3 regions of the Rhizobium sp. M10 genome follow, and region 3 is predicted to be linked to each of the others. Evidence: riboswitches for the same ligand, from Rfam matches in the RefSeq annotation. Region 3 holds a riboswitch; each other region holds the start of a gene.
What was found. A riboswitch is a leader RNA that binds a small molecule or an ion and turns the genes downstream of it on or off. The one in region 3 is predicted to bind cobalamin.
Positions count from the first base shown of each region.

Region 1: another riboswitch for cobalamin. It lies ahead of cobU (bifunctional adenosylcobinamide kinase/adenosylcobinamide-phosphate guanylyltransferase); the one in region 3 lies ahead of CO671_RS05760 (ABC transporter substrate-binding protein).
Region 2: another riboswitch for cobalamin. It lies ahead of nrdH (glutaredoxin-like protein NrdH); the one in region 3 lies ahead of CO671_RS05760 (ABC transporter substrate-binding protein).

Region 1 covers NZ_NWTA01000003.1:314,131-324,745, reverse strand. Annotated here, with positions in the region: gene CO671_RS06855 (LysR family transcriptional regulator) at 1-841, shown strand, start outside; gene CO671_RS06850 (entericidin A/B family lipoprotein) at 941-1,096, shown strand; gene CO671_RS06845 (hypothetical protein) at 1,219-1,566, opposite strand; gene CO671_RS06840 (glycine betaine ABC transporter substrate-binding protein) at 1,599-2,603, opposite strand; gene CO671_RS06835 (cobyric acid synthase) at 3,294-4,748, shown strand; gene CO671_RS06830 (adenylate/guanylate cyclase domain-containing protein) at 4,874-6,109, shown strand; gene CO671_RS06825 (chloride channel protein) at 6,114-7,904, opposite strand; cobalamin riboswitch at 8,156-8,552, shown strand; gene cobU (bifunctional adenosylcobinamide kinase/adenosylcobinamide-phosphate guanylyltransferase) at 8,901-9,425, shown strand; gene cobW (cobalamin biosynthesis protein CobW) at 9,432-10,478, shown strand; gene cobN (cobaltochelatase subunit CobN) at 10,482-10,615, shown strand, end outside.
Region 2 covers NZ_NWTA01000039.1:17,664-28,278, reverse strand. Annotated here, with positions in the region: gene CO671_RS31595 (ABC transporter substrate-binding protein) at 1-943, opposite strand, end outside; gene queC (7-cyano-7-deazaguanine synthase QueC) at 1,419-2,129, shown strand; gene queD (6-carboxytetrahydropterin synthase QueD) at 2,129-2,485, shown strand; gene queE (7-carboxy-7-deazaguanine synthase QueE) at 2,482-3,210, shown strand; gene CO671_RS31575 (adenylate/guanylate cyclase domain-containing protein) at 3,223-4,446, opposite strand; gene nrdF (class 1b ribonucleoside-diphosphate reductase subunit beta) at 4,549-5,523, opposite strand; gene nrdE (class 1b ribonucleoside-diphosphate reductase subunit alpha) at 5,703-7,907, opposite strand; gene nrdI (class Ib ribonucleoside-diphosphate reductase assembly flavoprotein NrdI) at 7,886-8,290, opposite strand; gene nrdH (glutaredoxin-like protein NrdH) at 8,304-8,525, opposite strand; cobalamin riboswitch at 8,785-9,011, opposite strand; gene CO671_RS31550 (heavy metal translocating P-type ATPase) at 9,315-10,615, opposite strand, start outside.
Region 3 covers NZ_NWTA01000003.1:90,280-100,894, forward strand. Annotated here, with positions in the region: gene CO671_RS05750 (ABC transporter ATP-binding protein) at 1-486, opposite strand, end outside; gene CO671_RS05755 (iron ABC transporter permease) at 483-1,514, opposite strand; gene CO671_RS05760 (ABC transporter substrate-binding protein) at 1,520-2,536, opposite strand; cobalamin riboswitch at 2,716-3,073, opposite strand; gene CO671_RS05765 (hypothetical protein) at 3,148-4,362, opposite strand; gene CO671_RS05770 (hypothetical protein) at 4,528-4,758, shown strand; gene grxD (Grx4 family monothiol glutaredoxin) at 4,993-5,328, shown strand; gene CO671_RS05780 (multidrug effflux MFS transporter) at 5,466-6,671, shown strand; gene CO671_RS05785 (multidrug effflux MFS transporter) at 6,707-7,987, shown strand; gene CO671_RS05790 (GNAT family N-acetyltransferase) at 8,026-8,502, shown strand; gene CO671_RS05795 (inositol monophosphatase family protein) at 8,599-9,423, opposite strand; gene CO671_RS05800 (inositol monophosphatase family protein) at 9,452-10,279, opposite strand; gene ttcA (tRNA 2-thiocytidine(32) synthetase TtcA) at 10,328-10,615, opposite strand, start outside.

The DNA.
Region 1 (10,615 bases), 220 kb from region 3:
CGTCGCCATCGCCGAAACGGGCAATTTTTCCACTGCCGCCGAGGCCGTCTTCCGCACGCCGTCGGCCGTCTCCATGCAGATCAAGAAGCTCGAGGAACAGCTCGGCGCGACGCTGTTTTTGCGTGATGCCCGCTCGGTGACGCTGACGCGTCATGGCGAGATGCTGCTTTCTTACGCCCGCAACATCCTGGCGCTGTCGAACGAAGCGGTATCGCGCTTCATCATGCCGGAGCTGACCGGTGTCGTGAGACTGGGCGCTCCCGAGGATATCGGCGAGCGGCTGCTGCCAAGAATTCTGAAGAGCTTTGCCGAAAGCTATCCCGGCATCATGGTCGACGTGACGATCGACATGAGCGTTGGCCTCAAGAAGCGCATGGAGGAGCAGCGGCTCGACCTGGCGCTGATCAACTGCGCCACGCGGCCGTTCCCGACCGGCGGCGAGGTGGTGTTCCGCGAGCGGCTGGTCTGGGCCGGCGCCCGTTGCGGTTCGGCCCATCGCCGCGATCCTTTGCCGATCTCGATCTGGGAGGACGGCTGCATCTGGCGCCAGGAGGCGCTCTCCCAGCTCGAACGCAACAAGCGGCCTTATCGCGTCGCCTATCTCAGCGGTCACACGATGGCCCAGCGTGCCGCCGTGCTTTCCGATCTCGCCATCGCGCCGCTGCCGCTTTCCTATGTCAGCGAGGACATGGCGATCCTCGGACTGCAGGAAGGACTGCCGGAGCTCGGCTCCTTCGATATCCGGCTGCTGACCGCCGCCCAGGTGTCAGGCCCGATCGAGACGGTGGCCGACAGCATCCGCGGCGCTTTTGCCGAAAGAGCGAAGGCTGTTGCCGCCTGAGGATGCCTTTCAACCGTTGAACCTTTTGTTCCCTTGTGCGTTATCGGCGCGAACGGCATAAGTGGCGTTCGGGGTTGATTTTAAACAAGGATATTCGAAATGACGACAACGGCCAAAATTGCCGCAGCCTTCATGGTTCTTCTCGCGCTTTCCTCCTGCGGCAACACGATCCGCGGCATTGGAAAAGATACGGCGAACGCCGTCAACGCCACGCAGGATGCCGGCCGCTCGGTCGATCGGGCTGCGAAGAAGTGATCAGTCGGTAGGTTTGCCTGCGTGATAACCCTGAGGCTTAAAAACCGGACCACTCTGGCGAGTGGCCGGGACGGGGCCGGGGTCCGGACCGTCCTAACGGACGGCCGGGTCCGGATCACCTTTCAGGTGACCGGGGGATATGCCTTTTCGAGGCCGCCGGATCGGCTGAGACCGGTTCGGAAGGCTTGGTAGGCGGGATGCTGGCTTGAGCGGGCCGTCTCCATCAGCCGTATCTGCAGCCGATCTGGCGCCTGCGTTCCGAGCCACAATCCAAGATTTTCAAGCTTCAGCGAGTTCAGGAAACGCGATTCCGTGGCAAGGTCGAGATGGCGCCGCAGACCGTCGAGCAGGTTATCGTCCTGCGCGGCGTTTTCCATGAGCAGGGCCAGATAGGATTTATCGGCTTCTGACAGCGCGGCGAGCTTTTCCGCGACGGTATCGCGGTCGGGGAAGGGAATGTTGGCTGTCATTCGAATCGTCCGGTCGTTGGTGCTATCTGCCGTTATAGGCTCGCTTTGACTTTCTCGGCTACATCGACCGGCACCCATTTCATCCACAGGCTCTCGTAATTACGCAGGAAATAGATCGCGGCATCCTCGTTGCTTTCGCGGTTTTCATCCTGCCAGGCGAGCACCTGATTGATCGTCTCATTGTCCCATTTGCGGCTCTTGAGATAGGCGGTGACAGGTCCGGCGCGGCTGGCGAAAGACCTGGTCATCAGCGTGAAGGCGCGCGAGACCGGATAGGAGTTGAGCTGGGGTCTGAGACAGCCGGCAACCGCCGTGCAGCGGTCCCATTCGGTCTTGCTGTGTCCGACGCCGAAGCTCAGCCGCGTCATATCGTATTTGCCGAGGATGGCGGTCGGCGCCCAGTAATAGCCGAGCCAGCCGATCTTGTTGTCGAAAGCTCGGGCGATCGAGGCGTCGAGCCGTTCGGGGCTGCCGGTCTCGACGAGTTCGAAGCCTTTCTTGTCGGCGGCAAGCGCCTTGAAGAGGTTGGTGGTCGATATCTGGCAGCTCCAGTCGGCAGGGCAGTTGTAAACGGCGCCCTTCGATTCATCATCCTCGGCAGGGAAGAGGTCGGGACGTTTCAATGCGTCTTCGACCGAGCGGATATCCGGATTGGCGTCGGCAATGAATTTCGGGATCCACCAACCTTCAACGGCGCCATCGGCAAGGATTTCGGCGCCCTGCACCAGACGGCCGGAGTTGACCGCCTGATCGAGCAAGGCCCTGACGGAGTTGATCCAGTATTCGGAGGCGATGTCGGGCATGCCTTTCTCGTTCATCGAGGCGAAGGTCGGAAGGGTGTCGCCCGCGACGATGGTGACGGAGCAGCCATAGCCTTTTTCCAGAATGATCTTGTCGAAATTGGCCGCAATGCCGGCCGAGGCCCATTTCATCTCGGCAATCGAAACCTTGCCGCATTCGGCGGCCTCGGCAGGCGCAGCAGTGGTAAAAAGAGCCGCGGCAAAGACGGCCGGAACCAAAAGCCTCTTCATCGTCATCCCTAAATTCTTCTTAGGTGGACGCGCTCTCGGATCTAAAATCCGCCGGTAGGTCTTTCCGGCGCCTGAAAGGGAAATGCCTGCCGGGCGATGCCGCAACAGGCTTTCCGGTTCACGGGCGCCGTCGTCCTTGCGGCTCCAACAGCTCGTCGCAGGCCATATTCAACAGTGGCGCATTTTGGTGAAGCCTACGCGTTCGCTCGTAGAAATCAACCGTCTTCTGCTCATGGTTGCGTGTCTAAATCATTGAATTCGAAGAATTTATGTCACAATCCCGAAAATGGCGGCTTTCAGCGAAAATACGCGCTGTCCGCGAGCGCCGGCGGGTCTTCTGCAGAAATCTTGGCGAGAATATCAAAAAAAGTCAAAATTAACATTTGCGTAAGCCTTCAATAACTCTCCGGTAAGAATGTGCCGCTATCAGTTGGGTCGTGGCGGCAACAACCGCTGCTTCTCCGGTTCAGGTAGTGCGTACCGGAGGAAGCGAGCTTCGCCGTGTAGGGGCGAAGACGCCTGAGTTTTCGGCAAACCGCGCAGAGCCAAGGCCATGCGCGGTTTTCGCGTTTTCGCGGGGACATGCCAAGTCTTGATCTCGCTGAAGCCTTGATTGCGGCCAAGCCTTGATCGGGGCCAGTCTTGACCCGGGATCGGCGGCCATTGTAGGCCTCGCCTCAACGAAAGGCGACGGCCATGGCAAGAGCGATCATGCTGCAGGGAACCGGCTCGGATGTCGGCAAGACGGTGCTGGTTGCGGGTCTCTGTCGGCTGGCGGCCAATCGCGGACTGGCAGTCCGGCCGTTCAAGCCTCAGAACATGTCGAACAATGCGGCGGTTGCCGACGACGGCGGCGAGATCGGCCGGGCGCAATGGCTGCAGTCGTTGGCCGCCCGCACGCCGTCCTCGGTGCATATGAATCCGGTGCTGCTCAAGCCGCAATCGGAAAACGGCAGTCAGATCATCGTGCAGGGCAGCGTGTTCGGACAGGCGAAGGGGCGGGATTATCAGCGGCTGAAGCCGCGACTGCTCGGCGCCGTGCTCGAGAGCTTCGAAACAGTGGCTGCCGGCGCCGACCTCGTCGTCGTCGAGGGCGCCGGCTCGCCGGCTGAAATCAATCTCAGAGCCGGCGATATCGCCAATATGGGCTTTGCGACGAAGGCGGGCGTGCCCGTCGTGCTCGTCGGCGATATCGACCGCGGTGGCGTCATCGCCTCGCTGGTCGGCACGCATGCGATTCTCGACGGAGGCGATCGAGCGATGATCGCCGGCTATATCATCAACAAGTTCCGCGGCGATGTTTCGCTGTTTGACGATGGCATCCGCGCCATCCAAGGCTTCACCGGCTGGCCCTGCTTCGGCATCGTGCCGTGGCTGCCGGATGCCGCGCGCCTGCCGGCCGAAGATTCGGTCGTGCTCGAACGGCTGGTGAGGAGCGGGACGGGGGCGCTGAAAATCGCCGTGCCGATGCTGCCGCGCATTGCCAATTTCGACGATCTCGATCCGCTGAGAGCGGAGCCGGATGTCGAACTGGTCTTCGTGCGATCAGGCGAGCGGCTGCCTGTCGATGCGAGCCTGGTCATTCTTCCCGGCTCGAAATCGACGATTTCGGATCTCGCCGATCTCAGGGTTCAAGGCTGGGACCGCGATCTTGCGGCGCATGTCCGGCGCGGTGGCCGGGTGATCGGCATTTGCGGCGGCTACCAGATGCTAGGTCGCACGGTACACGATCCGCTCGGCATAGAAGGCGGGACGATCGAGGCGGCGGGGCTTGCACTGCTCGACGTCGAGACCGAGATGGCGCCTGAGAAGACCGTGCGCAACAGCCAGGCCCGTTCGACCGAATACGACGTATCGCTCGCCGGCTACCAGATCCACCTCGGCGTCACCCGCGGCCCGGATTGCGTCCGACCCTCGGCGATTGTCGACGGCGTGCCCGACGGAGCGCTGTCGGCCGACGGGCGGATCATGGGCACTTATCTGCATGGGCTCTTCGGCAGCGACGCCTACCGCGCTCGGCTGCTTCAGAGCTTTGGCCTATCCGGCGAGCGGCGGAATTACCGTGACAGCGTCGAGCAGGCGCTCGACGAGATCGCCGGGGAATTGGAACGTCACCTCGATCCGCACTGGCTGGCGGGGCTGCTCGGTTAGCCGCAGCGGTGCGGCCGAATTGCGCATCACTTTCACTCGACCGGGAGTAGCATCTCGACAGGAAGCAGGCTAATGAATGGGAAGCGCGCGATATCGCTCTTTCATCGCCTGTCCGGCGATTTAGGCTGCGAGCCTCGACGGTCCGAAAGATTCCTTCAGCTTGTCGCCCTCATTCGGAGATTGAAAAAATTAACGATCATATTCAGTGGCTTATCGAGCAGGGAATCACCTGTGAGCATATTGGCGACCTCGTCGCCGGTCTATGCGACCGGCTGATTGCGGCCGGCATTCCGATCTGGCGTGCGAGCATCAGAATGCCTTCCCTCCATCCCATGTATCGCGGCGTCGCCGCCAATTTCGAGCGGGGCGGTGCAATCGTTCTCGAGAATGCGGAGCATGGCAGCGAGACGGAACGCAGCTTCGAGATGACGCCGATCTTTCACCTTTTGAGCCGCGGCGAAAAAACCGGGCGATGGAACCTGGCGAAAGGCGAGGGGCTCCAGTATGCCGAGCTTCACGAATTCGCGCTTGCCGGCGGCACGGATCACGTCATCAGCATTTTCGAATTCCCGAAGGAGGTCGCGCTACGCGGACTGGGCTTTTCGCTCACCAGCGATGCGCCCGGCGGATTTTCTGACGACCAACTGGCGATCATCCAGGAGCTGCTGCCGGCTCTGGGGTTGGCCGCCTACCGTGTCGCGGTTTCGAAGACCGCGACGGAAATCCTCGCGGTCTATACCGGCGCCAGAACGAGTGCGCGTATCCTGGCAGGCGAAACCCGCAGGGGAATGGGCGGCTCCATCGATGCCGCCATCCTGCTCGCCGACCTGCGCAATTTCACGGCGCTGACCGAAATCTATCAGCCTGCGGAGATCGTCGGGTTTCTCAACGAGCATTTCGAGCTGATCGACCGGCATGTCGAGGAAAATTCCGGCGAGATTCTGAAATTCATGGGTGACAGCGTCCTGGCGATTTTTCCGACGGAGGCCGATGACCCGCAGAAGGCCTGCAAGGCGGCGCTGACTTCGGCCCAAAATCTGCTGAAGGCAAACGAAGAGCTCAATCGCGAGCGCACGCGCAACGGGGGGCCGGATATCGGTATCGATGTCGTCTTGCATCTCGGCGAGGTTTTCTACGGAAATGTCGGCGCTCACGGCAGGCTGGACTTCACGGTGATCGGCAGAGCCGTCAACGAGGCTTCGCGGCTGGAAAAGCTGTGCGGAATGCTTGAGCAGCACCTGCTGCTGTCGGAGAGCTTCGCGGCGACCTGTGCCGTGCCCTGTGACTATCTCGGGTCTTTCGAGCTGCGCGGCGTTTCGAAGAGGGCCGACGTCTTCAGGCTTGCCGGCGCCGCCTCGTAGCGGCTCAGATCTCGCCCGATACCTCGCGGCGGCGGCGATCGAGTTCTTCGCTGTAGCGGCGCAGCGTGTGGCTTTCGCTGAGCTGGCCGACCACCTTGCGCTCGATCAGATTGTTGACGACGGCAAGCGCTTCGCTTTCGCTCTTGTCGAAGATCGCCGCCGCCTGCCTGGCGTTCATCTGCGGCTGCAGGAAATCATTGCGGTAGCGGACGAAATCGGCAAGCGTCTGGCCCTCGTCCTGGACATCGGTCGGGTTGGCGTAGATTTCGGGCACCAGCACGAGCCCGGCATATTTGTCGTTCTCCTCGACGAGAATGACACGCTGGGTCGAGCCGATCGGGAAGGCCGTCTTGAACTCCTCCAAGGAGATGCCCGCCTTTGCGGTCTTGACGTCGGCGCGCATCAGCTTGTTCACCGTCAGGTTGCGGATCCAGCCGACGTCGTGGGCGCTGCGGATGCTTTCGCCGCGCAGATGGAAGCGCCAGGTGGCGAAGGAATAGCCGAAGGTCGAGCGCACGACGAGCGAGGAGGTGATGACGGCGGCAAGCACCAGCGCCGTGATCGGAAAATCGCCGGTGATCTCGAGCGCCAGGAAGGTCATCGTCAGCGGTCCGCCGATGACAGCGACGGCGAGCGAACTCATCCCGACCACGGCATAGATGACCGGCGTCAGCGTGGCATCGGCGAAATAGGGACCGCAATAGGCAAAGAGCTTGCCGAGCAGGGCGCCCATGAACAGCGAGGCGAAAAACAGGCCGCCCCTGAAGCCGGAACCGATCGAAATTGCCGAGGCCAGCGATTTCAGCAGAAAGAGGCTGATCAGGGCCGGGATCGTCACGTCGCGGGAAAGGTTGAGGTGCAGTGCGCCGTGACCGGCCGATAGCACCTGCGGCGAGATCATCGCGAGAAGTCCGACGATGATGCCGCCGAGCGCCGGGCGAAAGGGCGGGGCGATCGAGCTTTTGCGCGCAAGCTCCTCGACGAAGGCCACGCCCTGCATGAGAAGAATGCCAACGCCGGCGCAGAAGACGCCGAGCAGCAGCGCCGGGACATAATCGGCTGGAACGACGGAGCCGAAACTGCCGATATCGATGGTGAAATCGCCTTCGGCAAGCAATCTCGCGATGAGGGTGGAAACGAGGGCGGAGACGACGACCGGGGTCAGCGAGACGATCGTATAGGTGCCGATGATCAGCTCGAAGGCGTAGAACGCGCCGGTCAGCGGCGCGTTGAAGGCGGCGGCGATGGCGCCGGCCGCACCGCAGCCGACGAGAATGCGCAGGTCCGAGCGGCGCAGCTGCAGCTTCAGGCCGAACTTGGAGGCAATGCCGGCGGCAAGCTGGGTATAGCCGGCCTCTAGGCCGACGGAGGCGCCGAAGCCGTTGGAGATCAGGTTCTGGACGGCGACGATGATGCTGTCGGTCAGGGAGAGACGGCCACCATGCAGCGCATTGGCCTCGATCGGATCGACCATCGGCTTCTTGCGCCGTTTGGCGAGCACCAGGAGCAGCATGCCGAGCAGAACGCCGCCGACGACCGGCGCGGTGAGCAGCAGCATCTTGTCCTCGATGACCGACGCGCTCAGCCTTTCGGTGTCGGCGATGCCGAAGACCAACTGGTGCAGCTCATTGGAAACGTAGCTCATGCCGGTGACGGCAAGCCCCGAGGCGATGCCGACGACGGCGCCTGCCAGCGACAGGCCGACTTCGCTGCGGCGGGTCAGCGCGCGCAGCCGTCCCGGGTCGAAGAAAACACGCAGCGCGCGGAAACGGCGCCGATCCAATTTCATAAGCATGGCTAGACAACTAGGCGGGGAGAGGCCCGGTCAAGGGCGGCGGTGCTGTCCGCTTGCGATGCAATTGCGGCGAAAAGCCGGCGCGGGGGACAAATTTTTATGATGTAAGTCTCTGATTAAAGACGATGTTTTCGGTAGAGTAAGTCGTATTGTTGGAAGCTTTCTATCCCCGCCCGTCGCCTCGGGCGTCAACGCCGGTTGACTCTATCCTCTGGCTTGCCTAACCATCCCTCAACGGATGGTCGCCTGACCATCCTGACATAACGGATGGTTCCGGATTGGCAGTTGCCCTTCCGGATGAAAAGGGAATGTGACGGGGCGGACCCAAGCCGGGCGCCTTCATCACAGCCGACCCCGCGACTGTAGAGCGGTCAGGGTCTTCCATCCGGCATCGAGCCCTTCCGGCCGGCGGCCTGCAATCGTGCAGGCAAGCGGGACGGGTGATGTGCCGGAAAAGCCACTGGAAATGCATGGTGATCAACCGGGGTCGGACGCCTCTATTTCTACGAATCGTCCACCTTTTCACCGATGCAGCCGGGAAGGCGAGGCGGATCCGCCGGCACGATCAGGGGCGACCGGTTTCCGGTCCGCCCCGATCGCGGCCGATAACCGCGAGCCAGGAGACCTGCCTTCCGTGCCGGGCGAAAAGCCCACCCTGGGTAAGAGACCCGCTGCCAGCACGGAGGTTGTTTTGGCTGAACGTTTGAATTCGGCGCGGCCTGGTGCGGCAGATGGCGGGCTTTCGGCCTCCTGCGTCGAGTATGTGGCACCCCCCTCTGTCCTGCCGGACATCTCCCCCAGAAGGGGGGAGATCGGATCGGCGCACCGGCTTCCCCAAACGATCGATGTTGGGCGAAGGTCATGCCACTTGCCGATCTCCCCACCTGTGGGGGAGATGTCCGGCAGGACAGAGGGGGGTATTACGTCCTCGTCGGCCAACTATAGTATACGCGGAGCAAATCGAAGCACCGCCCTCCGTAGCGGGAGTGTCGCGGCATGACCGATCTCGTCGCCAATTCCACCCTCGTCCTCGGTGGCGCGCGCTCTGGGAAATCCCGCTTCGCCGAAAACCTCGTCACATCGAGCGGCCTCGGGTGCCATTACGTCGCGACCGGCCGGGCATGGGACGAGGAGATGCAGGCGCGTATCGACCAGCACAGGGCTGATCGCGGCCCGTCCTGGACAACGCATGAGGAGCCGCTCGATCTTGTCGGCAAGCTTGCGGCCATCGACGGCGAGGACCGTGTGGTGCTCATCGACTGCCTGACGCTCTGGGTCACCAACCTGATGATGGAAGAGCGCGACATGGCAGCGGAATTTGCAGGGCTCGTCGATTTCGTGGGGCAAGCAAAGGCGCGGCTGGTCTTCGTCTCCAACGAAGTCGGGCTCGGCATCGTGCCGGAAAATCGCATGGCGCGGGATTTTCGCGATCATGCCGGCCGTCTCCACCAGATGATCGCGGCGAAGGCCGCCGAAGTCTATTTCATCGCGGCAGGCCTGCCGCTGAAAATGAAGGGTTAAAGTTTCATGAACCAGAAGATTCCCGCAACCGTCATCACCGGCTTTCTCGGTGCCGGCAAGACGACGATGATCCGCAACCTGCTGACCAATGCAGGCGGCAAAAAAATCGCGCTCATCATCAACGAGTTCGGCGATCTCGGCGTCGATGGCGACGTGCTGAAGGGCTGCGGTGCCGAAAACTGCAGCGAGGACGACATCATCGAGCTGACCAATGGCTGCATCTGCTGCACCGTTGCCGACGATTTCATTCCGACGATGACAAAGCTGCTCGAGCGCGAACAGCGGCCCGACCATATCGTCATCGAAACCTCGGGCCTCGCCTTGCCGCAGCCGCTGGTCGCCGCCTTCAACTGGCCTGACATCCGCACCCAGGTGACCGTCGACGGCGTCATCACCGTGGTCGACAGCGCGGCTGTCGCTGCCGGCCGCTTTGCCGACGACCACGATGCCGTCGAGGCGGCGCGCAGCGAGGATGAATCGCTCGATCACGAAAGCCCGATCGAGGAGCTGTTCGAGGATCAGCTCACCTGCGCCGATCTGATCGTGCTCAACAAGACCGATCTGATCGATGTGGCCGGTCTCGGCCGCGTGCGCGACGAGGTCGCTTCCCGCACCCAGCGCAAGCCCGTGATGATCGAGGCGAGAAACGGCGAGGTGCCGGCCGGCATCCTGCTCGGCCTCGGTATCGGCACGGAGAATGATCTCGCTAACCGCAAGTCGCACCACGAACTGGAGCATGAGGACGGCACGCCGCACGATCACGACGAGTTCGACAGCTTCGTCGTCGAGCTCGGCCCGATCGTCGATGTTGCCGGCTTCGTCGAGCGGCTGAAGACGATCATCGCTGCCCACGACGTGTTGCGTCTCAAGGGCTTTGTCGACGTTTCCGGGAAGCCGATGCGCCTGCAGCTTCAGGCGGTCGGCAGCCGCATCGATCACTATTTCGATCGTGCCTGGGCAGCCGGTGAAAGGCGCGCCACGCGCCTCGTCGTCATCGGCCTGCATGAGATGGATGAGGACGCCGTGAGAACGGCGATCGAGGCGCTGGCTTAACCGATGCATCTGCTTCTGGCCCAGCAGGGAACGATCAGCGACGGCGAGGAGGCAATCGACCTCGGGCAGACGCCGGGCGATATCCTGTTCCTGTCGGCCGCCGACAGCGAGCTGGCGGCGATCGCGGCCGCCCATCG
Region 2 (10,615 bases), on a different contig from region 3:
CCTTGCGGTCGTCGGGGACGTTGAACATGCCGAACATGTCGGAGTTGTAGATGACGCTGCCGTCGGTGCCGGGGAAGCGGTAGCAGAGGAAATCGGTATCCGGCGTCTTCTTGGCGGCGACGAATTCGCCCTTGGCCCAGTCGCCCATCACCTGCACCAGCGCATCGCCCTTGATGACCATGGCGGTCGCCAGATTCCAGTCGCGGCCGGAGAAGTTCGGATCGACGTATTTGACGATCTTCGCCAGGTTGTCGAAGGACGTCTTCATCGTGTCCGACTTCAGCGACGCCTCGTCGAGGTCGTTGAAGGCCTTCTTGTAGAATTCCGGCCCGCCGGTCGACAGCACGATCGAATCGAACATCGTCGCTTCCTGCCAGTTCTGGCCGCCGAGCGCCAAGGGAATGACACCGGCCGCCTTGGCCTTGTCGAGCAGCGCGATCAGGTCGTCGAAGCTCTTCGGCTGGGTGCCGCCGATCTTGTCCATCACCGCCTTGTTGATCCACAGCCAGTTGACCGAGTGGACGTTGACGGGGGCTGCGACCCACTTGCCGTCATAGACCGAGAACTTCTGCAGCGCCGCCGGCACCGACTTGTCCCAGCCTTCCTTCTTGGCCGTCTCGGTCAGATCGCCCATCACGCCGGCCTGGGCATAATCGAGCACGGTATAACCGAGCATCTGCGAGGCTGTCGGATAGGTGCCGGCTGCCACCATCGCCTTCAGCGCCGTCATCGCCGCATCACCGCCGCCGCCGGCAACCGGAACATCCTTCCAGGCAAAGCCTTCCTTCGACAGGTCCTCCTTCAACACGTTCAAGGCCGCCGCCTCGCCACCCGATGTCCACCAGTGCAGCATCTGCACTTCCTTCACATCGGCGGCCTGCGCTGTACCGAGGCCAGCCATCATCACGACGGCAACGGCCGCCGAGCTCAAAAACCTGCGCATGAAATTCCTCCCATTTGAAATCGGCGGCGGGCCCTCCCTGCCGCCCGATGTTTTCCGCCGCTACGGCGGTCGACATACGGCCGCGCTCCTCCGCGCGGTTGCTAATTTAAAACGTTATAAGCCCCTGATCGTCAAGCCCTTTCTCGACTCCCGAGAAAAATATGGCTATTCCGTTATCATATTGAATTATTACGGGTTTCCTCACTCCTCCAACAGATCGCCGAAAGTCGACACGATCCAGGAGGAGGCGACGGCGGCCGGCGAGGATCGCGGACGCATGCCGCGTCAGCGCGTCGACAATCCCGACGCCGGGGACCTGCACCGCATGCTGCCGCCGCAACGCAATTTTCGATCGGTGAGACCGCACAACTTTCGAGCTGACATCTTAAAACTGTTTGCATCGCGCGTGATTTGGCCTAGAAGCACGTCCGTAATCCGGTCGCAGCCCACCCGGTCAAAACAAGGGATCCAAAATATGAAAACCATTGTCGTCTGCTCCGGCGGACTCGACTCCGTTTCGCTTGCTCACAGGATGGCAGCGGAACAACAGCTCGTCGGCCTCATCTCCTTCGACTACGGCCAGCGGCATCGCAAGGAACTCGACTTCGCCGCCAAGTGCGCCGCACGCCTTGCCGTTCCTCATCATATCATCGACATCGCCGCCATCGGCGGCCATCTCAGCGGATCGGCTCTGACCGACAATGTCGAGGTCCCGGACGGCCATTATGCCGAGGAGACCATGAAGGCCACAGTGGTGCCGAACCGCAATGCCATCATGCTGGCGATCGCATTCGGCCTGGCGGCCGCGCAAAAGGCCGATGCCGTTGCCGTCGCCGTGCACGGCGGCGACCACTTCATTTACCCCGACTGCCGGCCGGGCTTCATCGACGCCTTCCAGCGCATGCAGAACGAAGCGCTGGACGGTTATGCCAGCGTCAAACTGCTGGCGCCGTATGTCGATGTTTCCAAGGCGGCGATCGTCGCCGACGGCGCAAAACACGGTACGCCGTTTGCGGAGACCTGGTCGTGCTACAAGGGCGGCAACCTTCATTGCGGGCGCTGCGGAACCTGCGTCGAACGCCGCGAAGCCTTCCACCTTGCCGGTGTCGCCGATCCAACGGACTATGAAGACCGGGACTTCTGGAAAGCGGCGGTGTCGCAATATTCCGCGGCGGAGGTGCGTTGATGTACCGCATCACCAAGGAGTTTCACCTCTCCGCCTCGCACCAGCTGGATCATCTGCCGGCCGACCATCAATGCGCCAGGCTCCACGGCCACAACTACGTCGTGGTCGTCGAGCTCGCCGCCGAAGTTCTGAATGACGACGGGTTCGTTCGCGACTATCACGACCTGTCGCCGCTCAAGCGCTATATCGACGAGGCTCTCGATCATCGCCACCTGAACGAGGTCTTCGGCCATTCGAAAGTCACCTCCGAGTTCCTGGCAAAGCATTTTTACGACTGGTGCAAACAGCGTTTCCCCGAGACATCGTCCGTCCGCGTCAGCGAGACGCCGAAGACCTGGGCGGAGTACCGGCCATGAACGGAGAGACCATTCGCGTCAGCGAGATCTTCGGCCCGACCATCCAGGGCGAAGGCGCTTTGATCGGGCTGCCGACGGTGTTCGTCCGGACGGGCGGCTGTGACTATCGCTGTTCCTGGTGCGACAGCCTCCACGCCGTCGACAGCGCCTTCCGGGATCAGTGGATTCCCATGTCCACCGAGGCGATCTGGCAGGAGGTCACGAAGCTCTCCGCAGGCAGGCCGATGACGGTTTCCCTTTCCGGAGGCAATCCGGCGATCCAGCCCCTGGGGCCGCTGATCGAATTCGGCCATTCTCAAGGCTACCGCTTCGCGCTGGAAACGCAGGGGAGCGTCGCCCGGAACTGGTTTCGCGATCTCGACTTCCTGGTCTTGAGCCCTAAGCCGCCATCAAGCGGAATGCTGACGGATTGGGATCAGGTCGACAGCTGCCTCCGGCTTGCCGCCGGTGGCCCGGAGATCGCCTTGAAAATCGTCGTCTTCGACGATGACGATTACGCCTTTGCCCGAGAGGCGGGTCGGCGCTATCCCTATATTCCCTTGTTCCTTCAGCCGGGCAACCATACGCCGCCGCCGCCCGATGACGACGACGCCCGCATCGATATCGACGGCGTAATGGACCGGATGCACTGGCTCGTTGCGAAGGTGACCGCCGACGGATGGTTTGCCCCGCGCGTGCTGCCGCAGCTGCACGTGCTGCTGTGGGGAAACAAACGCGGCGTGTGAAGCCCCATCCGTTTACCGCTCAGGAAAAGCGAAGACATCGACAGGCTCTCCGAGCCCGCGCAGCGGGAAGGTGCCGAGGCTGTCCATGTCTTCGGCGCAGCCCGCCATTTCGACGAAGGCCCGCGACAGCAGCACCGGACGCTTGACCTCCTTGGTCAGGCTTTCCAGCCGCGAGGCGATATTGACGGCAGGGCCGATGACGGTGAAATCCAGCCGCCGGCGCGAACCGATATTGCCGTACATGACGTCGCCGACATGCACGCCGACGCCGTAACGCAGCGGTTCGCGTCCTGTTCGTGCGTGCTGCTCGTTCAGCTCGGCCATCAACGCCTGCCCTTCGCGGATCGCCTGCAGCAGATCGGCACAGGCCGTTTCCTTGCTTAAGGGGAAGATTGCCAGCAATCCGTCACCCATGAACTTCAGGATTTCGCCGCCATAGTGTTCGATCGGATCCGACATGGCGTCGAAATAGTCGTTGAGCAGATGGATGACATCGTCGCGCGGCCAGAGATCGGAGATCGCCGTAAAGTCGCGCAGGTCGCAGATCATGATCGCCGCACCGACGGTGGCGCCGCTGCCGCGCGTCGTCACGCCCGACAGGATCTGCTCGCTCGCATGCGGCCCGACATAGGTCTGCAGCAGCGTGCGCGCCATGATGTTCTTCAGGCGAATTTCGCTGACCAAAGTCAGGGCCGGAAGGAGATCACGCAGGAAATCGACATGTTCGCTGGTAAAACCGCCCGGCCGGCTGGTGGAAAATGTAGCCACATGCCGTTTGCCAAAGGTGTGTTCGAGCGGCCAGGCGATATACTCGGTCAGGCCGTCGTCGCGCAGTTCCCGATAGAAGGAATCCAAGTCGCCGTCGGCTGCACCTTCCAACTGCCTGCGCACTTCCTCCGCACCCTGATGGATCGCGTTAACAGGACTGGTCAGGAACTCCGGCGTGTTTTCGACGCCATAGGCGAATGTATCGATCTTCGCCTCGGTGAGCCCTTCCTTCCAGAGGATGCGGGCACCCACCCATTGCGGGTGGTTCACCCTGAAATGCAGCGTCGCCCGCGCCACCGGCACCCCAGCCGCAAGCAGCTTCTCACACATGTCCACCAGGATGTTGTCGATGAAACGCTCGCCCCGCGTCTCGTTCACCAGCCAATCGAGAATCCGCCTCCTGCGGATCGGCCAGACGCCCTCGTCCGCTTCAACGGCAGTCCCGGTCTTGTTCAAAAAAGGCGACATCAAAAACTCCGCTACATCACGTCATCGGCGAGGATCGAATTCAGTTTCCGCTGAATGTGGGCGACAGGGAAGCAAATGATAAGGGCAGACTGCGAGAAAGGCTCAGAAATCCCAATCCTCGTCTTCGGTCGCGACAGCCTTGCCGATGACATAGGAGGAGCCGGAGCCCGAGAAGAAGTCGTGGTTCTCGTCGGCATTCGGCGAAAGCGCCGACAGGATCGCCGGATTGACCTTGCAGGCCTCGGCCGGGAAAAGCGCCTCGTAGCCGAGGTTCATCAGCGCCTTGTTGGCATTGTAATGCAGGAATTTCTTGACGTCCTCGCTCAGCCCGACGCCGTCATAGAGCGCCTCGGTATATCGGGCCTCGTTGTCGTAGAGCTCGAGCAGCAGGTCGAAGGCGAAATCCTTGATCTCCTGCCTTCTCTCCCCGGACAACCGCTCCAACCCGCGCTGGAACTTGTAGCCGATATAATAGCCGTGCACCGCCTCGTCGCGGATGATCAGCCGGATCATGTCGGCCGTGTTGGTGAGCTTGGCGCGGCTCGACCAGTACATCGGCAGGTAGAAGCCGGAATAGAACAGGAAGCTCTCGAGAAAGACGCTCGCGATCTTCTTCTTCAAGGGATCGCCGGAACCATACTGCTCCATGATCAGCACTGATTTCCGCTGCAGGAACTCGTTCTCCTCCGACCAGCGATAGGCATCGTCGACATCGGGCGTCGAGCACAGCGTCGAAAAGATCGAGGAATAGGAACGCGCATGCACCGCCTCCATGAAGGAGACGTTGGAAAGCACCGCCTCCTCATGCGGCGTTACCGCATCCTCCATCAGCCTGATGGAACCGACGCCGTTCTGGATCGTGTCGAGCAGCGTCAGCCCGGTGAAGACGCGGATGGTCAACTGCTGCTCGGCCGGCGTCAGCGTCGCCCAGGAGGGGATGTCGTTCGACAGCGGCACCTTCTCCGGCAGCCAGAAATTGCCGGTCAACCGGTTCCAGACTTCGAGATCCTTGTCGTCCTCGATGCGGTTCCAGTTGATGGCGCGCACGCGGCTGATTGGCTTGATGGATATGTTCATTGGGTGGTCTTTCTTCCACAAATTCTAACGGAGTGCGGAGCCCCCTCACCCTGCCCTCTCCCCGCTGGGGAGAGGGGAACGCCATGCAATCGGCTTGTCTCTTCTCCCCATCGGGGAGAAGGTGCCGGCAGGCGGATGAGGGGGCTACAAGCTCGAAACTCTCGGCCAGCAGCCCAAAATCAAAGCGTACAAGACACGCAGCCCTGCACCTCGGTGCCGGACAGCGCCATCTGGCGAAGGCGGATGTAGTAGATCGTCTTGATGCCCTTCCTCCAGGCGTAAATCTGCGCCTTGTTGATGTCGCGCGTCGTTGCCGTGTCGCGGAAGAACAGGGTCAGCGACAGCCCCTGGTCGACATGCTGGGTCGCCGCCGCATAGGTATCGATGATCTTCTCCGCCCCGATCTCATAGGCGTCCTGATAATAATCGAGATTGTCGTTGGTCATGAACGGCGCCGGATAGTACACGCGGCCGATCTTGCCTTCCTTGCGGATCTCGATCTTCGAGACGATCGGATGGATCGACGAGGTCGAGTGGTTGATATAGGAGATCGAGCCCGTCGGCGGCACCGCCTGCAGGTTCTGGTTATAGAGGCCGGAGGCCATGACAGCCGTCTTCAACGCCGCCCAATCGTCCTGCGTCGGAATATGGATTCCGGATTTGTCGAACAGCGCCTGCACCTTCTCGGTCGCCGGCTTCCATTCCTGCTCGGTATATTTGTCGAAATAGTCGCCGGAGGCATATTTCGAATTTTCGAAGCCCTTGAAGCATGTGCCGCGTTCGACCGCCAAAAGGTTCGAGGCGCGGATCGCGTGATAGGTCACTGTATAGAAATAGATATTGGTGAAATCGACGCCTTCCTCCGAGCCGTAGAAGATGCGTTCGCGGGCGAGATAGCCGTGCAGGTTCATCTGGCCGAGACCGATCGCATGGCTTTCGTCATTGCCCTTCTCGATCGACGGCACCGAGGCAATATGGCTCATGTCGGAAACGGCCGTCAGCGCCCGGATCGAGGTCTCGATCGTCTTGCCGAAATCGGCGGAATCCATGGCTGCGGCAATGTTCAGCGAGCCGAGATTGCAGGAAATATCCTTGCCGAGATGCTTGTAGGAGAGGTCGTCATTATATTCGCTTGCCTCGCTGACCTGCAGGATCTCGGAGCAGAGATTGCTCATCGAAATGCGCCCGGCAATCGGGTTCGCCCGGTTCACCGTGTCCTCGAACATGATGTAGGGATAACCGCTCTCGAACTGGATTTCGGCGAGCACCTGGAAGAATTCGCGCGCCTTGATCTTCTTCTTCGAGATGCGCGCATCCGCCACCATCTCCCGGTACTTTTCCGTCACCGAAATCTCGGTGAAAGGCACGCCGTAGACGCGCTCCACGTCGTAAGGCGAGAACAGATACATATCCTCATTGTTTCTCGCGAGTTCGAAGGTGATGTCGGGTACGACGACGCCGAGCGACAACGTCTTGATCCGGATCTTCTCGTCGGCATTTTCGCGCTTCGTGTCGAGGAAGCGCATGATGTCGGGGTGATGGGCGTTGAGATAGACAGCACCTGCCCCCTGACGGGCACCGAGCTGGTTGGCATAGGAGAAACTGTCTTCGAGAAGCTTCATAACGGGGATGATGCCCGAGGACTGGTTTTCGATCTGCTTGATCGGTGCGCCGGCCTCGCGGATATTGGTCAGCGAAAGCGCCACGCCGCCGCCGCGCTTCGACAATTGCAGCGCCGAATTGATCGACCGGCCGATCGATTCCATATTGTCCTCGACCCGTAGCAGGAAGCAGGAAACCAGTTCACCGCGCTGCTTCTTGCCAGCGTTGAGGAAGGTCGGGGTCGCCGGCTGGAACCGGCCTGAAATGATCTCGTCGACCATGTCGCGGGCAAGGGCCTCGTCGCCGCGCGCCAGGGTCAGCGCCACCATGCAGATGCGGTCTTCGTAGCGCTCGAGATAGCGTTTTCCGTCGAAGGTCTTCAGCGTATAGCTGGTGTAATATTTGAAAGCGCCGAGGAAGGTCGGGAAACGGAACTTCCTGGCATAGGCCTGATCGAACAGGTCGCGGACGAAATTGAAGGAATACTGATCGAGTACCTCCTGCTCGTAATAGCCCTCGGTCACGAGGTAATCGAGCTTTTCCCTCAGATTGTGAAAGAACACCGTGTTCTGGTTCACATGCTGCAGGAAGTACTGCTTCGCCGCCAGGCGATCCTTGTCGAGCTGGATCCTGCCCTCATCGTCATAGAGGTTCAGCATGGCGTTCAGCGCGTGATAGTCGAGCGTTTCCGCCGCTTTCAAAGGACGTTCGCCGGCGGGATGAGCAAAAGTGTTATGCGATTTTGCGCCCGCATCCCGCGTCAGAGTTGTTCCCGTGTCCAAAATCGTTCCATTCCGTGTTTGACGTTGGCGACATCCTCGGCCGTGCCCATGAGCTCGAACCTGTAGAGGTAAGGCACCTGGCATTTGCGCGAAATCACGTCGCCGGCGAGCCCGTATGTCTCGCCGAAATTGCTGTTGCCCGCGGCAATCACGCCGCGGATGTGTCCTCGGTTCTCCGCATCGTTCAGGAAACGGATCACCTGCTTGGGAACGGCCCCCTTGCCACCGTCGCCGCTATAGGTCGGCACAATGAGAACGAAGGGTTCGCGGATATGGAACGCCTCTGCGCCGCTTGAGGGAATGCGCGCCGCGCGCAATCCGAGCCTGGCGACGAAGCGATGGGTATTCTCCGATCGGCTGGAATAATAGACGAGCAGCCCCATCGCCGTTTTCCGGTCAGGAGAGCGCGCTGATCATATCGGGACGGAAACCCGCCCAATGCCGCTCGCCGGCGATGACGACGGGCGCCTGCATGTAGCCGAGGCTGCGGACGCGATCGAGCGCTTCGGCATCCTGCGAGATATCGACGATATCGTAATCAACGCCCAGGCGGTCGAGAGCGCGATAAGTGGCGGTGCATTGGACGCAGGCAGGTTTGCTATAGACGGTAACGCTCATCATCTTCCTCGTGATATCAAAGAATTCAGGACGCAATACTGGGATCGGGCGCCTTGCGACGTCCGGGGCAACGCTTGATGGTGATCTGGCAAAGTCGGCGCTTTAAACGCCCGATACGATCCCTTTCGGGATTTGCGCGGGCGGCGGCCTTGATCTTCTCGACATGACTTCAACCCGAAGTGCTCATGCGGACGTTCGGGGCAGCGCAACAGGCGCGGATCATTCCGCTTCATGCACGCGACCTTCCGGACACCCCGCCCGTGGACATCTAGTTCAAGGCAGGTCTCCTGACTTGCGGGTCGAAGCACCCTGCCCCTGCCTTCCCGGAGCATCATGCTCCAGTGACCTGAAATCGGACAGTTGCTCGCCGCTTACAGTTGCGGGGGCAGCTCCGGCCTTGTTGCGCCGTCATGGCGAAACGCACCGTATTCCCGTCTTAGCCCGCGATCCTGGCGAATCGAAGGAACCTTGAACACTAGATATAGTACGCGAATCCAAAATCACGTCAACGGATGGTTTGTGCATTGCGTTACGACAGGTTTGAAATCACTGCGTTCCTGTGAAAAACATGGATCGAAGGCTTAACGAAAGCAGGCTGTGGAGAAGGTCCGGGATGACAAACCTCCCCTCTCCGCGTCATCCTCGGCCTTGTGCCGAGGATCTGCTGCCTATCGACCGGAGGCAGATGCCCGGGACAAGCCCGAGCATGACGAAAGAGGAGTTGGCGCCCCTTATCAGCGGTCTACGCCACGCTTCAGGTGACGAGCGCCGCAGGGACGACATCGGGTGTTATGTCCTTACTCGAAGCAGCCTGAGCGCGTTGATCGTCACCAGCACGGTGGCGCCGGTATCGGCGAGAATCGCCGGCCAGAGGCCGGTGATGCCGGCAATCGTCGTCACCAGGAACACCGCCTTCAGCCCGAGGGCGATGGTGATGTTCTGCACGATATTGTGCATCGTTCGTTTGGAAAGTTCGATCATCCGCGCCACGTCGCCGACGCGCCCGTGCAGCACGGCGGCATCGGCCGTCTCAAGCGCCACATCGGTGCCACCGCCCATGGCGATGCCGATATCGGCGGCGGCCAGCGCCGGAGCGTCGTTGATGCCGTCGCCAACCTTGGCGACGATGAACCCCTCACGCTTCAATTCGCCGACGACCCGCTGCTTATCCTCAGGCATCATCTCGCCGCGCCAGTCGATGCCGAGCATGCCGGCAACGGCTGCCGCCGTCCGCTTGTTGTCGCCCGTCAGCATCATCGCCTTGACGCCGGCCGATTTGAGCGTGGAAAGCCCGACCTCGGCATCCGCGCGCGGCTCGTCGCGCATGGCGATCAGGCCGACCGCAACGCCATTGACGAACAGCACCGATACGCTCTTGCCCTCGTCGTTCAGAACAGCAATGCGTGCATCCTTTTCGCCATCGAGTGCTCCGCGCTCGCGGGCAGCGGATGGCGACAGCAGGTCGAGCGTCTCGCCGCCGACTTTGCCGCTGACACCCTTGCCCGGCAGCGCTTCTAGCTCGAAGGCCGGCGGCACGGGAACGCCGTCTGCCCGAGCACGGTTGAGGATCGCCAGCGCCAAGGGATGGCTGGAGCCCTGTTCCAGCACCGCCGCGCGCGACAAGACCTGCGCCTCGCTCAATCCGAAGGAAACGATATCGGTCACCTGAGGCTTGCCTTCCGTCAGCGTGCCTGTCTTGTCGAAGGCGACCATCGTGACCTTGCCGAGCGTTTCCAGCACTGCGCCGCCCTTCATCAGCAGCCCGCGCCGCGCGCCTGCTGAAAGCGAGGCGGCAATCGCCGCCGGCGTCGAAATGACGAGCGCGCAGGGGCAGCCGATCAGCAGGATGGCAAGGCCCTTATAGATCCATTCGCCCCAAGACCCACCGAACAGCAGCGGCGGGACTATCGCCACCAGTGCTGCGACCACCACGACGCCGGGCGTGTAATAGCGCGAGAACCGGTCGATGAAACGTTCGGTCGGCGCCTTCGATTCCTGCGCTTCCTCCACCAGCTTGACGACGCGGGCGATGGTATTGTCGGCCGCGGCCGCGGTGACGCGGACCCTGAGCACAGAATCGCCATTCACCG
Region 3 (10,615 bases):
CAGCAGAAGTTCGCTCGGCGACTGCGCGAGCGCTCGTGCAATGTGAACGCGCTGGCGCTCGCCGCCTGAGAGCGTCTGCCAGAGCTGCGCGGCACGATCTCGCATATCGACGCGTGAAAGCGCCTCGTCGACGCGGAGATCGTCGTCAGCAGCCCAGGAATTCAGCAATCCGCGATGCGGCGTCCTGCCGAGACGCACGACGTCCCTGACAGTTAGTCGCGTCTCGGTCGTCGATTGCTGCTCGACGAAAGCGACGCGGCGGGCGAGCTCGGCTCTCGATATCGCCGAGATATCGTCCTCTCCGAGCCGGATAATGCCGCTGCGGACCTTTCGCAGCCGGCAAATCAGCCGCAGCAGGCTCGACTTCCCCGAGCCGTTCGGCCCCAGCAGGCCCAGCACCTTGCCTGTCTCGACCGCAAGGCTGATGCCATTGACGAGAAGCGTATCGCCTGCGGCGAAACTGACCTCGTCGATTGTGATGCTCATGCAGTTCTCCTGGCGCCATAGAGAATGACGGCGAAGGCCGGAGCGCCGAACAGCGCGGTGACGACGCCGATCGGCAGAATCTGTTGCGGGACGATGATCCGCGAGATGATGTCGGCAGCGACCATGAAGAGGGCACCGCCGAGCGCTGTGGCCGGCAGCAGCCGGCTATGGGCAGGCCCGACCAGGAAACGTGCGGCATGCGGAATGACGAGGCCGACAAAGCCGATCGAGCCGACCATGCTCACGACAGCCGCCGTCATCACCGCGGTTGCGCCGAGCAGCACGATCTGGACGCGCCTCACCGCAATGCCGAGGGATGCAGCAGCATCGGTACCGAAGGCGAAAGCGTCGAGGGCTCGCACATGGGCAAGGCAGACGAGGAAGCCGATCACGGTAACCGGCGCTGCGAGATAAACATCCGGCCAGCGAACGCCGCCGAGAGAGCCGAGCAGCCAAAACATGACGCCTCGCGCCTGTTCCGCATTGGCCGATGTCGTGACGATATAGGCGGTCAGCGCGTTGAAGAGCTGCGATCCAGCAATTCCGCACAGAATGATGCGCTCGCCGGTCCCGCCAGCGCCGGCGGCAAGAACGCCGACGAGCAGAAATGCCGCCACCGCGCCGATGAACGCGCCGCTCGAAAGGCTGAGCACGCCATAACCGAAACCGAGGATCATCACGCAGACCGCACCCGTCGAGGCGCCTGCCGAGATGCCGAGAACGTAAGGCTCGGCCAGCGGATTGCGCAGCAGGGCCTGCAGGATGGCGCCGCAGAGCGCGAGCGACGCACCGGCGCTGGCGGCCACCAGCGCGCGGCTGAGGCGATAGTCCCAGACGATGCCCTGATGAATGCGGCTGAGTTCGAAACCGGTACCGAAAAGCCGATTCGAGACGGCCTTGGCTGTCGTTTGAAGCGGGATCGATATTTCGCCGATCGAAACGGCCAGGCTGATCATCAGTCCCAGAAGGACGAAGGCGGCAACGGTGAGCGCGACGGGCGCCCACCATCCATCCCGTTTCAGGAGCATCTTGTTCACTGGGCGAGACCCGACGACTGGATGCCCTTTGCCAGTATCTCAATGCCGTCGATCGTGCGGATCGTCGGGTTCATCGATTGCGCGTCCATAATCACGAAGCGATTGTTCCTGACGGCATCGAGTTCGCGGGTGACGGGGTCGTTCTTCAGAAAGTCGAGCTTCACCTTCGGATCGTCAGCCGCATAGCGCCGGCGATCCATGGTAGCGATGACGATGACCGCGGGATCAGCCTGAGCGATCGTCTCCCAGCCGACCAGCGGCCATTCCTCTTCCGTCGTCACGACATTCGCAGCACCCAGCGTCTTCAGAATATAGGCCGGGGCGCTGTTCTTCCCGGCGATGAAGGCATCGCCGTTCACCTCTTTGCTGGAGAACCAGAAGACGATGGGCAGATTCTTTGCCGATGCGCCCGATATCGAGGCGACGGCATCGGCCTCGCGCTTCTTGAGATCGGCGATCAGGGCGTCGCCGCGGTCCTTGATATCGAAGATGTCGGAGAGTTCGGCGATTTCCTGATAGATCAGGTCCATCGTGAACAGCGCTTTGCGCACGCCATCGCCGCCATCGGCATTGATCTTGGCCACACAGTCGGCGGGCGCGACATAGGTGTTGATCCCGAGTCCGGAAAACTGTTCGCGCTTGCCGACGGAACCCTGCGCACCGACATGCCACTCGAATTCGGCCGCCACCAGGTCGGGCTCCGCGCCGACGACGGATTCGAAGCTTGGATCGTTGTCGGCAAGGCGCTTGATCCGGCTGCTGACCTCGGCATATTGCGGCAGGACCGGGCCGACCCAGACCGCGGTTCCGGCGATCTTGTCTGCCAGTCCGAGGAAAAACAGCACTTCGGTCATGCCCTGGCCGATCGATACGATCTTCGCCGGGGCCCTTTCGAAGGTCACCTGCTGGCCGCAATTGGTGATGGTCAATGGATATTGAGTGGCAGCAAGACCCGGCGCTGCAAGGCCGGTCAGCCCGAAGGCAAACGTCATGCTCATGAGAAACTGGCGCATGGAAAATCTCGATAAGGAGGAAAATTCTAGCCTCGCCGTGCCACGCGCGGCTGCGCGGGATAAGGCACGGTCAAACGGACGCTAGCGGTGAAAAACCCAATCGAGACGGATTCGTGCCGGAGTTCGGCGAAGGTTCAGGTCAACCATGTCTGTTCCTTTCCAGGCATCCCCGCCCGGTTGATTGGATCGTGATTGACGGCAGGTCTCCTGGCTTGCGGATATGCGCCGATCATCTGCCTTCCCGCGAAACTCGCAGTGGCATGGCCATGGGCCCCAAGAGATGAGCTAAGTGCTCATCTCGGGATGATCGCAAAAGCGATCACCCTGGGATGATCGGCAAAAGCGATCACCCTGGGATGATCGGCAAAAGCGATCACCCTGGGATGATCGGCAAAAGCGATCACCCTGGGATGATCGACAATCCGCTTACAGTTGCGGGGGCAGCCACGGTCTTGATCCCTATTGGGTCGTCCTCACCGTGTTCCCTATTAATCCCCTTGGAGTCATCCGCGGGAAACCGTCGCGCCTAGTTACGCCGGCTCGACGTATCGCGTCAAGAACAAGCTGACGCATCGGGCTCTGCGCGGGAGCCTTTGCCAAAAAGGCAGCCTTCAGCCGGGAATTCTCTTTTTATCAGGATTGGTAAAGACCAGGGCAGGCATCGGCCCCGATGTCATCAGCGTGAAGTCGAAGGACGCCTTCAAATCCGGCCCCAGCACATATTGCCGATGGACGCGCAGCTGATCCTTGCGGATCTTGCGGTAATGTTCGCGCGTCAGCATCTGCTTGACGCGGATCAGGAGCATCTTCGCCGGGGGCGCGTCCGCGTGGCCGGAGACGGCGACAACCGGCACTTTGTAGAAATTGATCGAATCCGTCAGGCACTGCACATCGACCCACGAAATCTCCGGGCAGCGGGCAATCAAGCCGACGCGGGCGCGCAGCAGGCTTGCCGATGACAGCAGCGCACATTGCAGAATAGCGCTGCCGAGTGAAGCAAACACCACGCGTTTGCCCTTGAAGATCTCCGGCTCCCTTTCCAGCAATATGCCGATGACATGGGCGGCCACGTTCGATCCCATGCTGTGCGAGGAGATCACATACTCCTCCGCCTCCTCATCAAGCGCCTTGCGCACGGCGGTGGCCCGGTCTTCCAGCCAATCGTTGCAATCGGCCCGGTGCATGCGGCCGAGCGCGACGGCCATTTGCCAATCGGCAAAGAGATGCAGCGTGTGGAAGCGTTCGGAAAACGGCAGGAAGGCGAAGATGAAGAAGCAGAGCGCCAGCGGCCCGCTCCAGAGCATGTGCCAGGGCGAAAAGCCGAGACTATAGGGCGCGACGGCGATCTGCGCCGTCAGCGCGATTGCCAGCGCCGTCAGCAGGAACGGAAAGAGGAAGAACAGGCCGAAGCGCCAGGCATGACGGAAATAGCCCCGCATGCCGCCTTCGAGCATGATCTGGGCGCAGCTGCGAAAACCCGCAACAATCTGGCTCAGCGTATTGCCGCTGCGCAGCCTGCGCACGAACATGTCGTGATCGACCATGTGGATCCGGCTCTTCGTCTGCCAAGTGGCAGGAGCAGGCTCTTCCCCGAGCGTCGCCCCGGCTGCCCCGGGCGCCATCTCGGGTGCCCCACGCGCCGCGCCGCTGGTCGTGACCTCGAAACTGAGGGGATCGCTGCCGTCCGGAGTCCCGACCTCGAGCGAATAGCCCCAAACGGCGGAACTCTGCCTGGCTGAGCGCTCGTAGCGCGCCCGGTGGGCAACGCCGTCAAGCGGCTCGAAGCCCGGAAAATGCAGGACGATCCGCTTTTTTATCAATCTCATTCCGCTCTTTCGGCCGGGCGAATGGCCGGCATGTTCGTGCGATCCGGCTGCTGTGGCGCCGATCTCGGCGAAAAAGCAGGTATGGTCTCGAAGGCGTCTTGCTAACCGAAGTCATCAGGAATTCAATAGCAGCCATGTCGATTCCACCGTGAACGGAGGGGTTTTGTGGCCGATCTTGTCAAAGAATTGATCTCTGGCATCGTCGACAGCGTGCTGAAGGAAATCCTGAAGAAAACCACCGGCCGCGTCACGACGAAGCGCAGGAGGCGCAAGACGCGCCCCGCTGCGACAACGGCTGCCGCCCGAAAGACGACCTCCGCCAAGCGCAAACCCGCCCGCAAACAGGTCAGCAAGCGACGCACCGCCGCCGGTCGCAGCCGCCAGCGCCGCAGCTGAGACATGACGCAATTATCCGACCGCTGAACCCGGCCCCTCGGCGACGTCGAAATTGACCGGATGCAGGCCCATCTGGCCCGACAACCGTAACGTGATAGCAACATCGCCGAAGTGGTCTGACCAGATTGGTCTTTTTTTGGTTTAGGCGTCTGGAATTCCTGCTGTCACATGCTATCTAAGGACAACGATTGAAACGGTGGGCCTTTAACCCGCCCGTTGAAAGGATCAGGTCCCATGAGCGGCATTCACGAATTCATCGACAACGAAATCAAGAGCAACGACGTCGTCCTCTTCATGAAGGGCACGCCGCAGTTTCCGCAGTGCGGTTTCTCCGGCCAGGTCGTGCAGATTCTCGATTACATCGGCGTCGACTACAAGGGCATCAACGTGCTCGCCGATTCGGAGATCCGCCAGGGCATCAAGGATTATTCCAACTGGCCGACGATCCCGCAGCTTTACGTAAAGGGCGAGTTCATCGGCGGCTGCGACATCGTCCGGGAAATGTTCCAGGCCGGTGAGCTGCAACAGCATCTCCAGGAAAACGGCGTCACCGTTCGCGGCGCCGCCTGACCGGTCACCGGACGTCCGCCCGGTTTCCAAATCTGTTTCTCGAGTTCGAGGCGCTGCAGCCAGCAGCGCCTTGACCTGTTTATGGAAATTTCATTGTGACAGATTCATCACAAGCCGTGTCCGCGGGCCGCCTGCCCATGGGCAAGCGTGAATTCATCGCGCTTGCCGCCTTCCTGATGGCCGTTAACTCTTTGGCGATCGACATCATGCTGCCGGCGCTGCAGCAGATTGGAGCGAGCCTCGGCGTCGAGAGCGAAAATCATCGACAATTCGTCGTCTCCACCTATCTGCTCGGTTTCGGCTGCGCTCAGCTGTTCTACGGACCGCTCTCCGACCGTTTCGGCCGCCGCACGCCGCTGTTGATCGGTCTCGTCATCTACATCCTGTCCGCCATCAGTATCGTTTTCGTCCCCTCTTTTGCGGGGTTGCTCGCCCTGCGCTTCCTGCAGGGCGTTGGTTCGGCCGCAACCCGCGTCATCACCGTCTCCATTGTCCGCGATATCTATGGCGGCCGGCAGATGGCTGAGGTCATGTCGCTGATCATGATGGTCTTCATGATCGTGCCGGTGATCGCGCCCGGCGCCGGCCAAGTCGTCATGTTCTTCGGCAACTGGCACCTGATCTTCCTCTTCATTGCCGCCATGGCGACCGGTATCGCCGTCTGGGCCTACATCCGCCTGCCGGAAACCCTGCATCCGCAGAATGTCCGCCCCTTCACCGCCCGCTCGATCTTCGGCGCCTTCAAGCTGGTGCTGACCAATCGCGTGGCGCTCTGCTACACGATCGCCAGCACGTTCATCTTCGGCGCGCTGTTCGGCTTCATCAATTCCGCCCAGCAGGTCTATGTCGGCATTTACGGTCTCGGCGTCTATTTCCCCGTCGCCTTCGCCGGCGTGGCGATCTTCATGTCGCTGTCGTCCTTCTTCAACTCGCGCTTCGTCGGCAAGCTCGGCATGCGTCGCCTGTCGCACGGCTCGCTGATCGGCTTCATCGCCATCAACACTATCTGGCTGATCGTCCAAATGGCGAGTTCCGAGCCGATGCCCTTCGCCTTGTTCATCACCTTCTTCGGTCTGGCCATGTTTCAGTTCGGCTGGATCGGCTCGAACTTCAACTCGCTTGCCATGGAGCCTCTCGGCCATGTGGCCGGCACCGCCTCCTCCGTGCTCGGCTTCATGAGCACGGTCGGCGGCGCCATCATCGGCGCCGGCATCGGCCAGGCCTTCGACGGCACGGCGCTGCCGATGGTCGCCGGTTATTTCGCTGTCTCGATCGCCGGGTTGGTCTTCGTGCTGATTGCCGAGAAGGGCCGCCTGTTCCAGCAGCACAATCCGGCCGTTTGAAAGGCCGACCTCGTCCGCATCCAGGATTTCACCACATGACGCCGCCACATAAACTGCACCAGGAAAACCAAGGCTCCCGCCGCATCGGCATGGGCTTCGGTGAATTCGTCGTCACCATTGCGATCATGACGGCCAGCATCGCCATGGCGATCGACAGCATGCTGCCGGCATTGCCCAATATCGGCCGCTCCCTCGGCGTCACCAGCACCAACGACGCCCAGCTCATCATCGGCGTCTTCTTTCTCGGCTTCGGCGTTTCGCAGATATTCTTCGGCAGCCTTTCCGACACCTTCGGCCGCCGCAACATCCTGCTCGGCGGCCTCGCCTGCTATGTGGTCGGCATGTTTGCCGCTGCCGCCACCGGCAGCTTCGAAATGCTGCTCCTCATGCGCTTCGTTCAGGGCGTCGGCGGCGCGGCCGTGCGCATCACCACCATGGCGATCGTCCGCGACTGCTTCGGCGGCCGCGAAATGGCCCGCGTCATGTCCTATGTCATGATCGTCTTCATGATCGTGCCGATCGTCGCACCCTCGGTGGGCCAGCTCATCATCCTTTATGCCAACTGGCATTGGATCTTCATCCTGCTCGGCGCCGTCGCCACCATCCTCTTCGTCTGGGCACTTCTGCGGCTGAAGGAATCGCTGCCGCCGGAAGAACGCCTGCCGCTGTCGGTCAACTCGGTCACGGACGGCTTCAAGACCGTGCTCACGAACCGCATTACCTCGGGCTATATGATCGGCCTCACCATGTTCACCGGCGTCATCAGCGCCTACGTGATCTCGGTGCAGCAGGTCTTCGGCGAAGTTTACGGCCTCGGCGACTGGCTGCCGATCGCCTTTGCGGCGACCGCCGGCGGCATTGCAGTGGCGAATTTCGCCAATGGCTTCTTCGTCCGCAAATTCGGCATGCGCCGCATTTCGCATGCCGCGCTGCTGATCTTCACGGCGCTGTCGGCAGCAGGCTTTCTCATTGCACTGGCCGGAAAGGCGGATTTCGCCACCGCCTACGGCATCTTCACCATCGTGCTGATGATGTTTGCCGTGATCGCCACCAATTTCACCGCCATCAGCCTTGAGCCGATGGGCAATCTCGCCGGGACGGCAACCGCCATCACCGGCTTTGTCTCGACGACGGCAGGCGCCATCCTCGGCGGCCTGGTCGGCCAGATGTTCAACGGCACGGTGCAGCCTCTCTTCGGCGGCTTCGCGCTCTTCGGCCTGGTGACGATCGCAGCCACCCTCTGGGCCGAGAACGGCAAGCTCTTCACCCATCCCGGAGACAGCCCACAGCTCGATCCGGGTGCGGCGCACTTCTGACATCGAAATCATTGGCGTCAGCGCGAAAGGCATTTCCGATGGACGACCGAATTCTGATCAGGCCTTACGCGCCAAGCGATTCGGACGCGACGATCGAGATTTTTCTGCGCGCCATTCGGGAGGTTTCATCGAAAGACTATTTGCCCGCTCAGATCGAGGCTTGGGCGAAGGTGGAAGATCGCAGCCTGTGGGCGCAGCGCCGGATAAGCAGGCCTGGCTGGATCGCGGAAATCAATGGAGTGCCGGTGGGGTTTTCCGACCTGACCGGTGACGGATGCCTGGACATGATGTTCGTGCACCCTGAATTTCAGGGGCTGGGTATCGCAAGCCGCCTGTTGAGCAGGGTCGAGAAGGAAGCGTTGAACCTCGGATTCACGCGAATTTATACCGAGGCGAGCCGAACCGCTCGACCGTTTTTCGAACGCAAGGGTTTCCGCGTGGTGAGCCGGCAAACCGTCGAAAAACGCGGGCAAAGGCTGGAAAATTTCCGCATGGAAAAGCTTTACACGGAATAGGGCGCAAGCCGCCGATACACTTTATCCGAATGAACTCGGCAATCCCGTCGCAGATACGGCCGCAAAATCAGCGCTCTGCGGCCGATTTTCATGCGTTCAAACAGTAACCACCTCACGGCGCAGAACCTCCCATGAGGCCTTGTCGGGGGCAATCAGCAGCCCGCCGTCGAGATGGTGTGGCAGGTAGGAAGAACCGTCGAAACGGGCGGCATAGGCGCCGGCCTCCTGGGAAATGAGCGTGCCGGCGAGATGATCCCAGGGCATCAGCTTGTTGTACATGAGGTAATGCACATGGCCGCCCGCAAGGGTGCGGTATTCATGGGCCGCGCAGCGGTAGTTGGTGAGGAAGCGCACCTTGGCTAGATTGCCGAGGATCTCGGCCCGCTTCTCCTGCGGCAGGTAGCCGGTGGAGGCCATGCCGACCATCTGGTCGAGCGCAACAGGCTCGGCCGCGCGCAGCCGCCGCGCTTCGCCATCCGGCCGCCGCAGCCAGGCGCCGCTTCCCTTTTCCGCCATCACCCAATCGTCGCCCATCGGATCGTAGATGATGCCGGCAATCGTCTCGCCGCCGGAAACGACCGACGCCATGACGCCGAAGGCCGGGATGCCGGCGGCGAAATTGAACGTGCCGTCGACCGGATCGACAACAATGGCGAGATCGGCATCGGCGAGCCTGCCGAGCAGTGCCGGCTCGGCCGCGACCGATTCTTCGCCGACGAACAGGGCGGCCGGCCAAAGGCGCTCGGCTTCCGCCTTGATCATCCGCTCGGCCTGCTCGTCGGCCTCGGTGACGAGATCGGTCGCCTCGCTCTTGGCGCGCACATCATCCCGGCCAAGCCGCCGGAAGCGCGGCAGAATCTCCGCCTTCGCCGCCCGGCGCAAGAGATCGGCAAGAGCGGTCACGTCGACAGTCGCAGTCATGTCAAATCCTTTCGAGAAGCGTGTCAAATCAGATGCCGATGATCTCGCGGCGGATCAGCTGCCAGCTGTCCCTGTCGGGTGCTGAGATAATACCGCCCGTCGTCTCGCCGGGGCGATAGGGGGTGCCGTCGAATTTCGCCGTATGGCCGCCGGCCTCCTGATGCGCGAGCACGCCGGCCAGGTGATCCCAGGGCATCAGCTTCGCATGGCCGATGAAATGCAGCTTGCCGGAGGCGACCATCCAATATTCGTAGGCCGAGCAGTTGAAAGCGAAGGTCATCCTGATCTTCGCCAGATTGGAGCAGATGCGCGAGCGATCCGGGTCGTCCATATGGCCCCATGAAATGCCGCCGACCATCTGGTTCAGGGCGGCGGGCTCCGCCACCTTGAGCCGGCTCGATTGGCCGTCCTGTCGCGTCAGGAAGGCGCCCGCTCCCTTGATCGCCGTCACCGTATCGCCGAGGACTGGATCATGAATGATGCCGGCGACCGTCTCGCCCCTGACGGTGACCGCCAGCATCGTCCCGAAGACGGGAAGCCCGGCGGCGAAATTGAAGGTGCCATCGACAGGATCGATGACGAAGGCGAGCTCGGCGTCGGCAAGGGCCGGAACGACGGACCGATCGGCGTCATAGGCTTCCTCGCCGACAACGAGTGCTGCGGGAAAACGCTCTTTCAGCGCCGCGGTGATCCTGTGTTCGGCGAGCACGTCCGCCTCCGTCACCAAATCGATTGCCGAGGTCTTTTCCGAAACGTCGGCAGTGCCGAGATTGCGGAAACGCGGCATGATTTCGGCGCGTGCCGCCTCCCTGACGCTATCGCCAAGGAACAGAATATCCTTATCTGAAATGCTCATGCGAAATCATGTCCTTCATGCAACGACCAGCCTCCCGCAGCCGGCCTTTCACGAAGGGTCGGTGACTGTCAAGCCGGAAAAGTCGAAGAGCTTCGGATCGAGTAGATGCGACGGGTTCACATGCGCAAGCGCCCGCAGCATCGTGTCCTTGCGCCCCGGCATCCGTCGTTCGATATCGGCGAGCATGTCCTTCATCGCATTGCGCTGCAGCCCGTCCTGGGAGCCGCAGAGATCGCAGGGGATGATCGGAAACTGCATGGCGGCAGCGAACTTGGCAAGGTCGTCTTCGGCCGCATAGGCAAGCGGCCGCAGCACCATCAGGTCGCCCTCGTCGTT